DNA from 2 places in the Rhizobium sp. BK491 genome. Region 1 is predicted to be linked to the other one. Evidence: predicted binding sites of a transcription regulator. Region 1 holds the regulator's gene; the other holds the start of a gene.
What was found. Region 1 encodes HrcA, which represses chaperone genes, less so after heat shock. Its sites were predicted from a motif close to GTTAGCACTCNCNNNNNGNGAGTGCTAAC; they were not measured.

Region 1 (5,271 bases):
TCGCCATTCCCCACGGCAAGCTTGCCAGCATCAAATCCATCGCCGGCATTTTCGCGCGCCTTGAAGCGCCTGTCGATTTCGAGGCGCTGGACGACCAGCCCGTCGATCTCGTCTTCCTGCTGCTCGCACCCGAAGGGGCCGGCGCAGACCACCTGAAGGCGCTCTCGCGCATCGCCCGCGTTCTGCGGGACCAGGATCTCGTCGCCAAGCTCCGCGCCACCGATTCCGCCTCCGCCATTTACGCGTTCCTCAACGAGGAGCAGGCATCCAACGCCGCCTGACGGCTTGGATCGCATCGGACCAAGGCAAAAATAAGAGCCGGACGATCAGAGATCGTCCGGCTCTTTCTTTTATTGGTGTGCCCGAAAGAGGATCAGGCGTCTTTTTCATCCAGCGGACTGTTGGCGCCCTGCTCGGCATTTTCGACAATCTTCGGGCCACCCTTGGCAACGCCGACCATGGCCGGGCGCAGAACGCGATCGCCAATGGCGAAACCTGCCTGCACGACCTGAACGACCGTGTTGTTCGGCACCTCGGGATTGGGCACTTCGAACATGGCCTGATGGAAATTGGGATCGAACTTCTGTCCGATCGGTTCGAGCTGGCGCACGCCGTGACGCTCGAGAGCCGACAACATCGAACGCTCGGTCATCTCGACGCCTTCGATCAGCGTCTTAAGGCCGGCATCGGCGCCGGCGCGTGCCTCAGCCGGGATGGCATCCAGCGTGCGGCGCAGATTGTCTGCCACCGAGAGCATGTCGCGGGCAAAGCTTGCCACGGAATAGGACTTTGCATCCTTCACATCGCGCTCGGTGCGGCGACGGAGGTTGTCCATCTCGGCAGCCAGGCGAAGATACCGATCGCGCAGTTCGCCGTTTTCGGCCTTCAGCAGCTCAACCGGATCTGGCTGGGACGGCTCGGCCGCATCTACGGTTTCCGCTGCATCCTGCGCGAAATCCGCTGACGTGTCAGCCGCCGTGGCGTCAGGTCCGGTTTTTGTTGTTTCGTCGGTCATGACGGTCTCCGAATTGCTTGGTCTTTGGATGTGCCCGATATCGAGGTTTGCTCGGAAAAAATCAAGGCTTTGTCGAGAAGAACAGCCAATTCACGGCTTTGCGATGACGGCAATACCTCTCCCTGCTCATTGCTGCCGCTTGTGACATCGGCTGTTCAGCCCTCCCTACCAGTGGTATTCTAAAATACATCTCAGCACAGCGAGGTGAGATCAATGTCTAATGGCAAATCCCTTTCAGGCAAGTGTTTCTGTGGCGCGGTGGAAATCGCAGTCGATGGCGAGCCAATGGCGATGGGCTACTGCCATTGCGACTCCTGTCGGGAATGGTCGGCAGGGCCGATCAACGCCTTCTCGCTCTGGCCGCCGGAAGCCGTGCACGTCACCAAAGGCGCGGACAAGATCGGCAGCTACCAGAAGACCGAGAAGAGCGTGCGCAAGTGGTGCACGGTCTGCGGCGGTCATCTTCTGACGGAACATCCGCCGTGGGGCGTGACCGATGTCTACGCGGCCGTCCTGCCCGACCTCGATTTTCAGCCTGGCGTGCATGTCAACTACGAGACGACGGTGCTGCATCTGAAGGACGGGCTGCCGAAGCAGAAGGACTTGCCAGCCGAAATGGGCGGATCGGGAACCTTGCTTCCCGATTGACGGCAGCAGCTAGAGTGGTTCAGTTTTCCACGGAATCCCTGAACCGCTCTATCTCTTTGTTGCCTCGCAATTCCGGACGGAAAACCGCTGCGCACTTTTCCTGGAATTGCTCTAGATCCTCTCCTCAGATTCCAGGTCGCGAAAGCCGCGAGATCAGCTGCGCGGTATAATCGACCATGGGCACGATGCGGGCGTAGTTCAGCCGCGTCGGGCCGATGACACCGACGGCGCCGACGATGCGGTCATCATCATCGCGATAGGGCGCAACGATCAGCGAAGAGCCCGACAGCGAGAAGAGCTTGTTTTCCGAGCCGATGAAGATGCGCACACCCGGTCCGCTTTCGGCGAGATTGAGGATCTCGATCAGGCTGTCCTTCTTCTCCAGATCGTCGAAAAGCAGGCGCAGACGATCCAGATCCTCCGCGCCGCCGATTTCGGCGAGTAGATTGGAATGACCTCGAACGATAAGCTGCGTCGGCTTGCCGTCGTCATCGCCGCCGGACCAGACGGCGATGCCGCGCTCGACCAGCTGATGGGAGAGGCTATCCAGCTCCTGGCGCACGCTTTCCTTGAGAGTTTGCAGCTGCCGCCGCAATTCCGGCATCGTCTGGCCGGTCATATGGGCGTTGAGGAAGTTGGCCGCTTCCGTCAGCTGCGACGATGTGGTGCCGGCCGGCAGCTCGATAATGCGGTTTTCCACCTGATCGTGCTCGCCGACGAGCACGGCGAGTGCCTTGGTCGGCTCCAGCCGGATGAATTCCACATGTTTGAGAACCGGATCGCTCTTGGAGGTGATGACGAGACCGGCGCCGCGCGAGATGCCCGACAGCACCCGGCTTGCCTCCGACATCATCGATTCCACCGGCTGGTCGCGATTGCTGCCGCGCACCTGCCGGTCGATATTGGCGCGGTCCTCGGCCGAGAGATCGCCGACCTGCATGAAAGCATCGACGAAGAAGCGCAGGCCCACCTGGGTCGGCAAGCGCCCGGCGCTCACATGCGGCGAATAGATGAGCCCCAGCTCTTCCAGATCGCTCATGACATTGCGCACAGAAGCCGGCGACAGCGACATGGGCAAGAGGCGCGAGAGATTGCGCGAGCCCAATGGCTCGCCGTTCTCAAGATAGCCTTCGACGATGCGACGGAAGATTTCCTTGGAGCGTTCGTCCAGTGCAGCAATGACATCCGAGACCGACGATGTCGTGAATACCATTTCGCTGTCAGATCCATTCCGTTGAGCCTTGGGCAAAATATAATCATTCAGTTAGCAATGGCAAAAGGTAAAAATGCCGCCATGGCTGCCGAGCGGCTTTGCAGCCTGCTTTTCCTTTGCAAAAGCGACCTGTGGGTCGTAGAAGCGGTCAACGAACTTTCAGGAGAGTGGAATGCGGCCTTCAGGCAGAAAAACCGACCAGATGCGCAAGGTGTCGTTCGAGCGCAATTTTTCCAAGCATGCGGAAGGCTCCTGCCTGGTGAAATTCGGCGATACGCATGTGCTCTGCACGGCAAGCCTGGAGGACAAGACGCCGCCATGGCTGCGCAACAGCGGCAAGGGCTGGGTCACGGCCGAATACGGCATGCTGCCGCGCGCAACCGGCGAGCGCATGAAGCGCGAAGCTGCCGCCGGCAAGCAGGGTGGCCGTACGCAGGAAATCCAGCGCCTCATCGGCCGATCGCTGCGCGCCGTCGTCGATCTCAAGGAACTCGGCGAGCGCCAGATCACCGTCGATTGCGACGTCATCCAGGCCGATGGCGGCACGCGCACGGCCTCGATCACCGGTGGCTGGATCGCGCTTTACGACTGCCTGAAGTGGATGGAAAGCCGCAACATGGTGAAGGTCGAGCGGGTGCTGAAGGATCACATCGCCGCCATCTCCTGCGGCATCTTCGCCGATCAGCCTGTCATCGATCTCGACTATCTTGAGGATTCCTCGGCCGAGACCGACGCCAATTTCGTCATGACGGGCAAGGGCGGCATCGTCGAGATCCAGGGAACGGCTGAGGGTGCCCCCTTCAGCGAAGAGGAATTCGCCACGCTGATGCATCTGGCCAAGAACGGCATTGCCGAACTGGTGGAGCTGCAGAAGCAGGCTATCGCCTGAGGATATTTTGAATGGCTGACCCGGCCCTCGGAGGCGTCCTTGAAACCGCGCTTTATGCGGACGATCTCGATGCAGCCGAGGCCTTTTATGGCGGCATACTCGGATTGCAAAAGATCTCGCGCGGCGGCAACCGTCACGTCTTCTATCGCTGCGGGCCGGGCGTGCTCCTGATCTTCAACAGCGAGGAAACGGTCAAGCCGCATGAGCCGGGTGCCTTGCCCGTGCCGCCGCACGGCACGAAGGGGCAGGGTCATGTCTGCTTCCGCGTCGATGGCAACGAGATCGGCGCCATGGCCGAGAGGCTGAAGGCAGCCGGTGTCGATATCGAAGCCGATTTTCACTGGCCGAATGGCGGCCGTTCGATCTATTTCCGCGATCCGGCCGGCAACAGCCTGGAATGCGCCGAACCCCGCATCTGGGGCCTATGACAGGACAGCACATGCGCAAGCTCGACACCAAGACCATCGTCGTCGCCAGCCACAATGCCGGCAAGATCCAGGAAATCCGCGATCTGATCGGCCCGCTCGGCTTTGCCGCCAAGTCCGCCGCCGATCTCAACTTCATCGAGCCGGACGAGACGGGCACGACTTTCGAGGAAAATGCGACGATCAAGGCGCTCGCCTCCGCCAACGCCTCCGGCTTGCCGGCACTCTCGGACGATTCCGGCCTTGTGATCGATGCGCTCGGCGGCGATCCCGGCGTCTACACCGCCAATTGGGCCGAAACGGCTGACGGCACGCGCGACTTCGCCATGGCCATGCGGAAGGTCGAGACCGCGCTGGAGAAGGCCGGCGCCACCACGCCGGAGAGCCGCACGGCACGCTTCGTCAGCGTGCTTTGCCTCGCCTGGCCGGACGGGCATACCGAGCTTTTCCGCGGCGAAGTCGAAGGCACGGTCGTCTGGCCACCACGCGGCAGCCAAGGCTTCGGCTACGATCCGGTCTTCCAGCCAAAGGGCTACGAGACCACATTCGGCGAAATGAGCGCCGAACAGAAGCATGGCTGGAAGCCCGGCGACGAGCAGGCGCTCTCGCATCGCGCCCGCGCCTTCAAGATCTTTGTCGAAACCTGCCTGGAGGCGTAAGCTAACCCCGTGGAAGTCGTTGATACCGAGGATCTGATGCGCGGGGCGCAATTGCTGCCCGATACCGGCGAACCCGGTTTCGGCGTCTATGTGCATTGGCCTTTCTGCGCAGCCAAATGTCCCTATTGCGATTTCAACAGCCATGTCCGCCATCAGCCTGTCGATCAGGAGCGTTTCGCCGCCGCCTTTCTGAAGGAAATGGCGACGATGCGGACGATCAGCGGCCCGAAGACCGTGACCAGCGTCTTTCTCGGCGGCGGCACACCGTCGCTGATGAAACCGGAAACGGTGGGCGCGATCCTCGATGGCATTGCCGGGACCTGGCATGTGCCTGACGGCATCGAGATCACCATGGAGGCCAATCCGTCGAGCGTCGAGGCAGAGCGCTTTCGAGGCTACCGCGCCGCCGGGGTCAATCGCGT
Region 2 (5,271 bases), 360 kb from region 1:
GCCGCGGTCTGGGTGAAAATATCGTCCAAATAGACACCGGTTCCGACGACCCAGTGCCATTTATCAAGGCCGACGACGAATGAGAGCTTGTCGGCCATGCGGCCGGTAGAGGGCTTTTCCCATTTGTACTGGTGCAGGCCCCCGCCGGTTTTTGCCGTCTTGATGAGCTCCGCGATGACCCTGTCCCCGTCCGGATCGGTCAAATCGAGCCAATTCCGGCCGTTGCGAAATCCCTCACGCGGATGAACGATGTTGTTCCCATCATAATCGTAGACAAAAAAGTACCCATCCGGGCCATAGTCAAGGGACGTCAGGATCCCGGCTACTTTATCCTTCGCAGCCTGATCGTCCGGCGCGGCGTCCCGATAGGTCGCCTGAATGGCCGAGACAGCGAGGTCTGTCAGGTTGACGATTTCCGTTTCCTTTGCCTTCAACATGTTCTGTTCGAAGGTCTCGATATTGTTCTTGGTAAGATTGGCCGACTGCCAGGTAATGAAGGCCGTGATTGCCAGGATCGAGATAACTAGAGGCGCGAGCGCGAGCGCAATAATCTGATTGCGTAATGTCAACGATGACTCCTCCCAAGAACCGGCGCAGAACAATGGCCCTTGTCGGACACGAATTCAACAGCTTGCCAGGGATGTTGATGCACACCCGCAGTCGGAGAGTTCCCTCGAAACGGCAAGGTGCCGTATTCGAACGGCAGCCACTTGGGAAATATCAGCTGAAGGCGATGACCCGGTCGAGCTCACTGAGCGGCTGGACACCGGCGAGCAGCGCCCTCGCCTCATCTTCGTCCTTATGGATTTGCGCGACCAGCGGGTCCAAGCCATCGAACTTCAGTTCGGGGCGGAGATAACCGAAGAAGGAGACCGAACAGACCTGTCCGTAGAGATCGCCGCTGAAATCGAAGACGAAGGTTTCAAGCAGCGGCGCCCCGTTGTCCGTTACCGTCGGACGCCGGCCGTAACTGGCGACGCCATCGCGGATGGTGCCATCGGCCGTCCGAAAGCGAACCGCATAGATGCCTGCCCTCAGCGATGTCTCGGGTGGCAGCTGCATGTTTGCCGTAGGGAAGCCGAGCGTGCGACCGAGCTTTTCGCCACCGATGACAGGCGCCTGAACGGTATAGCGATAGCCGAGCAGACCCGCGGCTTGGGCGACATCGCCTTCCGCAAGCAGTGTGCGTATGCGGCTCGACGAGATGACCTCCGTGTTTTCGTCGCGGAAGGCATCGATCAGTGTCACGCCGAAGCCGTTATGGCTGCCGGCATTCATCAGGAAGGCGGGGCCTCCCTGACGATCATGGCCAAAATGAAAATCGAAGCCGGTGACGACTTCCGACGCGTGCAGCCAGTCGATCAGGATCGAATGCACGAATTCATCCGCCGAGCGCTGCGAGAAAGTGCGATCGAAAGGATATTCGATAACGGCGTTGAAGCCGAGCGCTTCCAGCAGCCGTGCTCGCAAAGGAGCAGGCGTCAGGCGGAAGACAGGATGATCCGGCTTGAAAACGGTGCGCGGATGCGGCTCGAAAGTCAGCACCAGCGCCGGAATGCCGCGCTCCCTGGCGATCTCCAGCGCACGCGTCAGCACCGATTGATGGCCGCGGTGCACGCCGTCAAAATTGCCGATGGCGACCACGCCGCCCTTCAAGGCATCGGGAAGCGGTTCGCGGGTTTCGTTACGGTGGAAAACGGTCATCGACTGCCACTCTCCTCAGACAAGGCGCGGCATCCACCACTTCGGCGAGGCCTGTTCGCGCGCCAGGAAGGCGCCGAGAGCGGCCTCATCCGTATGCCCTTCGACGACATATTCGCGGGCGTGGATGCCATGGCTGATATAAAGAAGATCGAGGCCGTAATCGAGTGCGCCGCGTACGTCGGTCGGCATGCCGTCGCCGATTGCCACCACGCGCGACAGCGGAAATTCGTTCTTGACCTCGCGGGCGGCCGCGATCGCTGCATCGTAGATCGGCTGGTGCGGCTTGCCGGCGATGCGCGTCTGGCCGCCGAGCCGCTCGTAATAGGCGGCCATGGCGCCGGCGCAGGGAATCATGCGATGGCCGCGCTCGACCACCAGATCCGGGTTGGCGCAGATCAGCGGTACGTGACGGGCCGACCAGGCCGTCAGCATCTCGGTATAATCGTCAGGCGTTTCGGTCTCGTCATCGAAGAAGCCGGTGCAGACGATGCTTTCCGCTTCGCCGGCATCGACCCGCTGAACGTCAATACCTTCGAGGATACCAATGTCGCGCTTCGGACCGAGCAGAAACACCTTCTTCGGTCCCTCGGCAATCAGCTTGCGGGTGACATCGCCCGAGGTGATGATGCGATCGTAAACGCTGTCGGGAACACCGATCGCACGCAGCTGCTCGATGACCTTCGGAGCAACACGCGGAGAGTTGGTGATGAGGACGACCGCAAGGCCTTCGTCGCGGGCGGCTTCGAGCGCGATGGAGGCTTCCTTGTAGGCCGTGACGCCGTTATGGAGCACGCCCCAGACATCGCAGAGCGCAACATCATAAAGTCCGCCGATGTCGCGAAAGCTCTCGATCCGTTTGCCCATGCCGTCCTCGCATCAAATAAATTACGGGCTGACATCGCAAACCGGCCGGCAAATTACAAGAGCGGCTTGCAAGGTTTTTGCGTCGCACAAGGCCTGAGCAGCAGGCGTGGGCAAGGTCGGCGAGCGGCAAGATTGCACAGCGGAAGCAACGGGATGACGCTCTGGAAAAGGCTTGATCTGACCCTGTCTTCACGAGGGCAAAATGAGAGAACCTTTGCAACGACATGCTATGCGGCGGCGCCCTGGGCGTTAATCATCCTCAAAACAAGCCGAGGCGCGCCGCAAAAAATTCACAGTGCTGTCCTTGACTCGTCCGGAAGCCACCCCTAAATCACGGTCGCTAGCACTCTCAGAGGATGAGTGCTAACAAAATCCATACGGATCCGCGCTGATCCGTGAATGTCATTTGATCGAGGGATTAGACAATGGCAAGCACCAATTTCCGCCCCCTTCATGACCGCGTCGTCGTTCGTCGCGTCGAGTCGGAAGAAAAGACCAAGGGTGGGATCATCATTCCCGACACCGCCAAGGAAAAGCCGCAGGAAGGCGAAATCGTCGCCGTCGGTTCCGGCGCTCGTGATGAGGCCGGCAAGGTCGTAGCACTCGACGTCAAGGTCGGCGATCGCGTTCTGTTCGGCAAGTGGTCGGGCACTGAAGTCAAGCTCAACGGCGAAGACCTTCTGATCATGAAGGAAGCCGACATCATGGGCATCATCGGCTAATTGGCCGGTTCCCTTTTCCGATAAAGCTGACGGGTCTTAAAGCCCGGAAAACGCGAATTCAGGAGTTTCAAACATGGCAGCTAAAGAAGTAAAATTCGGCCGCAGCGCCCGCGAAAAGATGCTTCGTGGCGTCGACATCCTCGCTGACGCAGTGAAGGTCACGCTCGGCCCGAAGGGTCGTAACGTCGTTATCGACAAGTCCTTCGGCGCTCCGCGCATCACCAAGGACGGCGTCTCCGTCGCCAAGGAAATCGAACTCGAAGACAAGTTCGAAAACATGGGCGCCCAGATGGTCCGCGAAGTTGCTTCGAAGACCAACGACGTCGCCGGTGACGGCACCACCACTGCGACCGTTCTCGCCCAGGCGATCGTTCGCGAAGGCGCCAAGGCTGTTGCAGCCGGCATGAACCCGATGGACCTGAAGCGCGGTATCGACCTCGCTGTTGCAGAAGTCGTCAAGGATCTCCAGGCCAAGGCCAAGAAGATCAACACCTCGGAAGAGGTTGCCCAGGTCGGCACGATCTCCGCAAACGGCGAAAAGCAGATCGGTCTCGATATTGCTGAAGCCATGCAGAAGGTCGGCAATGAAGGCGTCATCACGGTTGAAGAAGCCAAGACCGCCGAAACCGAACTCGAAGTCGTCGAAGGCATGCAGTTCGACCGCGGCTACCTCAGCCCCTACTTCGTGACCAACCCAGAAAAGATGATCGCCGACCTCGAAGACGCGTTCATCCTCCTGCACGAGAAGAAGCTCTCGAACCTGCAGGCCATGCTTCCGGTTCTCGAAGCCGTCGTTCAGACCGGCAAGCCGCTCCTCATCATCGCTGAAGATGTCGAAGGCGAAGCTCTTGCGACCCTCGTCGTCAACAAGCTGCGCGGCGGCCTGAAGATCGCTGCCGTCAAGGCTCCGGGCTTCGGTGATCGCCGCAAGGCCATGCTGGAAGACATCGCCATCCTGACGGGCGGCACTGTCATCTCCGAAGACCTCGGCATCAAGCTTGAGTCCGTCACCCTCGACATGCTCGGCCGCTCTAAGAAGGTTTCGATCTCCAAGGAAAACACCACGATCGTCGACGGCGCTGGCGCCAAGTCCGACATCGAGGGCCGCGTTGCCCAGATCAAGGCTCAGATCGAAGAAACCACCTCCGACTACGACCGCGAAAAGCTGCAGGAACGTCTTGCCAAGCTCGCCGGCGGCGTTGCCGTGATCCGCGTTGGCGGCTCGACGGAAGTCGAAGTGAAGGAAAAGAAGGACCGCATCGACGACGCTCTCAACGCGACGCGCGCTGCTGTTCAGGAAGGTATCGTACCGGGCGGCGGTATCGCCCTCCTGCGTTCTTCCACGAAGATCACTGCCAAGGGTGAAAACCAGGATCAGGAAGCCGGCGTCAACATCGTTCGCCGTGCCCTGCAGTCGCTCGTTCGCCAGATCGCAGAAAACGCTGGTGACGAAGCTTCGATCGTTGTCGGCAAGGTTCTCGACAAGAACGAAGACAACTACGGCTACAACGCCCAGACGTCTGAATATGGCGACATGATCGCCATGGGCATCGTCGACCCGGTCAAGGTTGTTCGTACGGCTCTGCAGAACGCAGCTTCGGTTGCTTCGCTGCTGATCACCACCGAAGCCATGATCGCCGAACTGCCGAAGAAGGATGCTCCTGGCGGCATGCCGGGCGGCATGGGCGGCATGGGCGGCATGGACATGATGTGATAGGCCAACGGCCTCATCACAGGAATGTCCATAAAGCTTCGCCCATGCACTTTCAGTGCTTCAGGCCGCTAAGCGGCCTGAGTGGCGGCATGGACATGATGTGATAGGCCAACGGCCTATTACGACTGTTCAATCCGACATCCGGAATTGACGAAAGGGCGGCCCTCGGGTCGCCCTTTTTGTTTGTGGCCTATAGTTTCGATGCAGACCGCCAAGTTTCTGGTAGCGCAAATTTACGCAAATTGCCCCATTGCCGTTTTCGAAAAA

Region 2: the regulator HrcA is predicted to act here: its motif matches at 2,908-2,936, upstream of groES (co-chaperone GroES).

What each region holds. Positions count from the first base shown of each region.
Region 1 is NZ_JACIAR010000002.1:293,113-298,383, reverse strand. It holds gene ptsN (PTS IIA-like nitrogen regulatory protein PtsN) at 1-281, shown strand, start outside; gene grpE (nucleotide exchange factor GrpE) at 374-1,015, opposite strand; gene FHX05_RS09310 (GFA family protein) at 1,229-1,663, shown strand; gene hrcA (heat-inducible transcriptional repressor HrcA) at 1,788-2,876, opposite strand; gene rph (ribonuclease PH) at 3,049-3,765, shown strand; gene FHX05_RS09295 (VOC family protein) at 3,777-4,193, shown strand; gene rdgB (RdgB/HAM1 family non-canonical purine NTP pyrophosphatase) at 4,205-4,849, shown strand; gene hemW (radical SAM family heme chaperone HemW) at 4,886-5,271, shown strand, end outside.
Region 2 is NZ_JACIAR010000002.1:649,269-654,539, reverse strand. It holds gene FHX05_RS11060 (cache domain-containing protein) at 1-569, opposite strand, end outside; gene FHX05_RS11055 (bifunctional riboflavin kinase/FAD synthetase) at 721-1,704, opposite strand; gene FHX05_RS11050 (TIGR01459 family HAD-type hydrolase) at 1,720-2,568, opposite strand; gene groES (co-chaperone GroES) at 2,994-3,290, shown strand; gene groL (chaperonin GroEL) at 3,364-5,004, shown strand.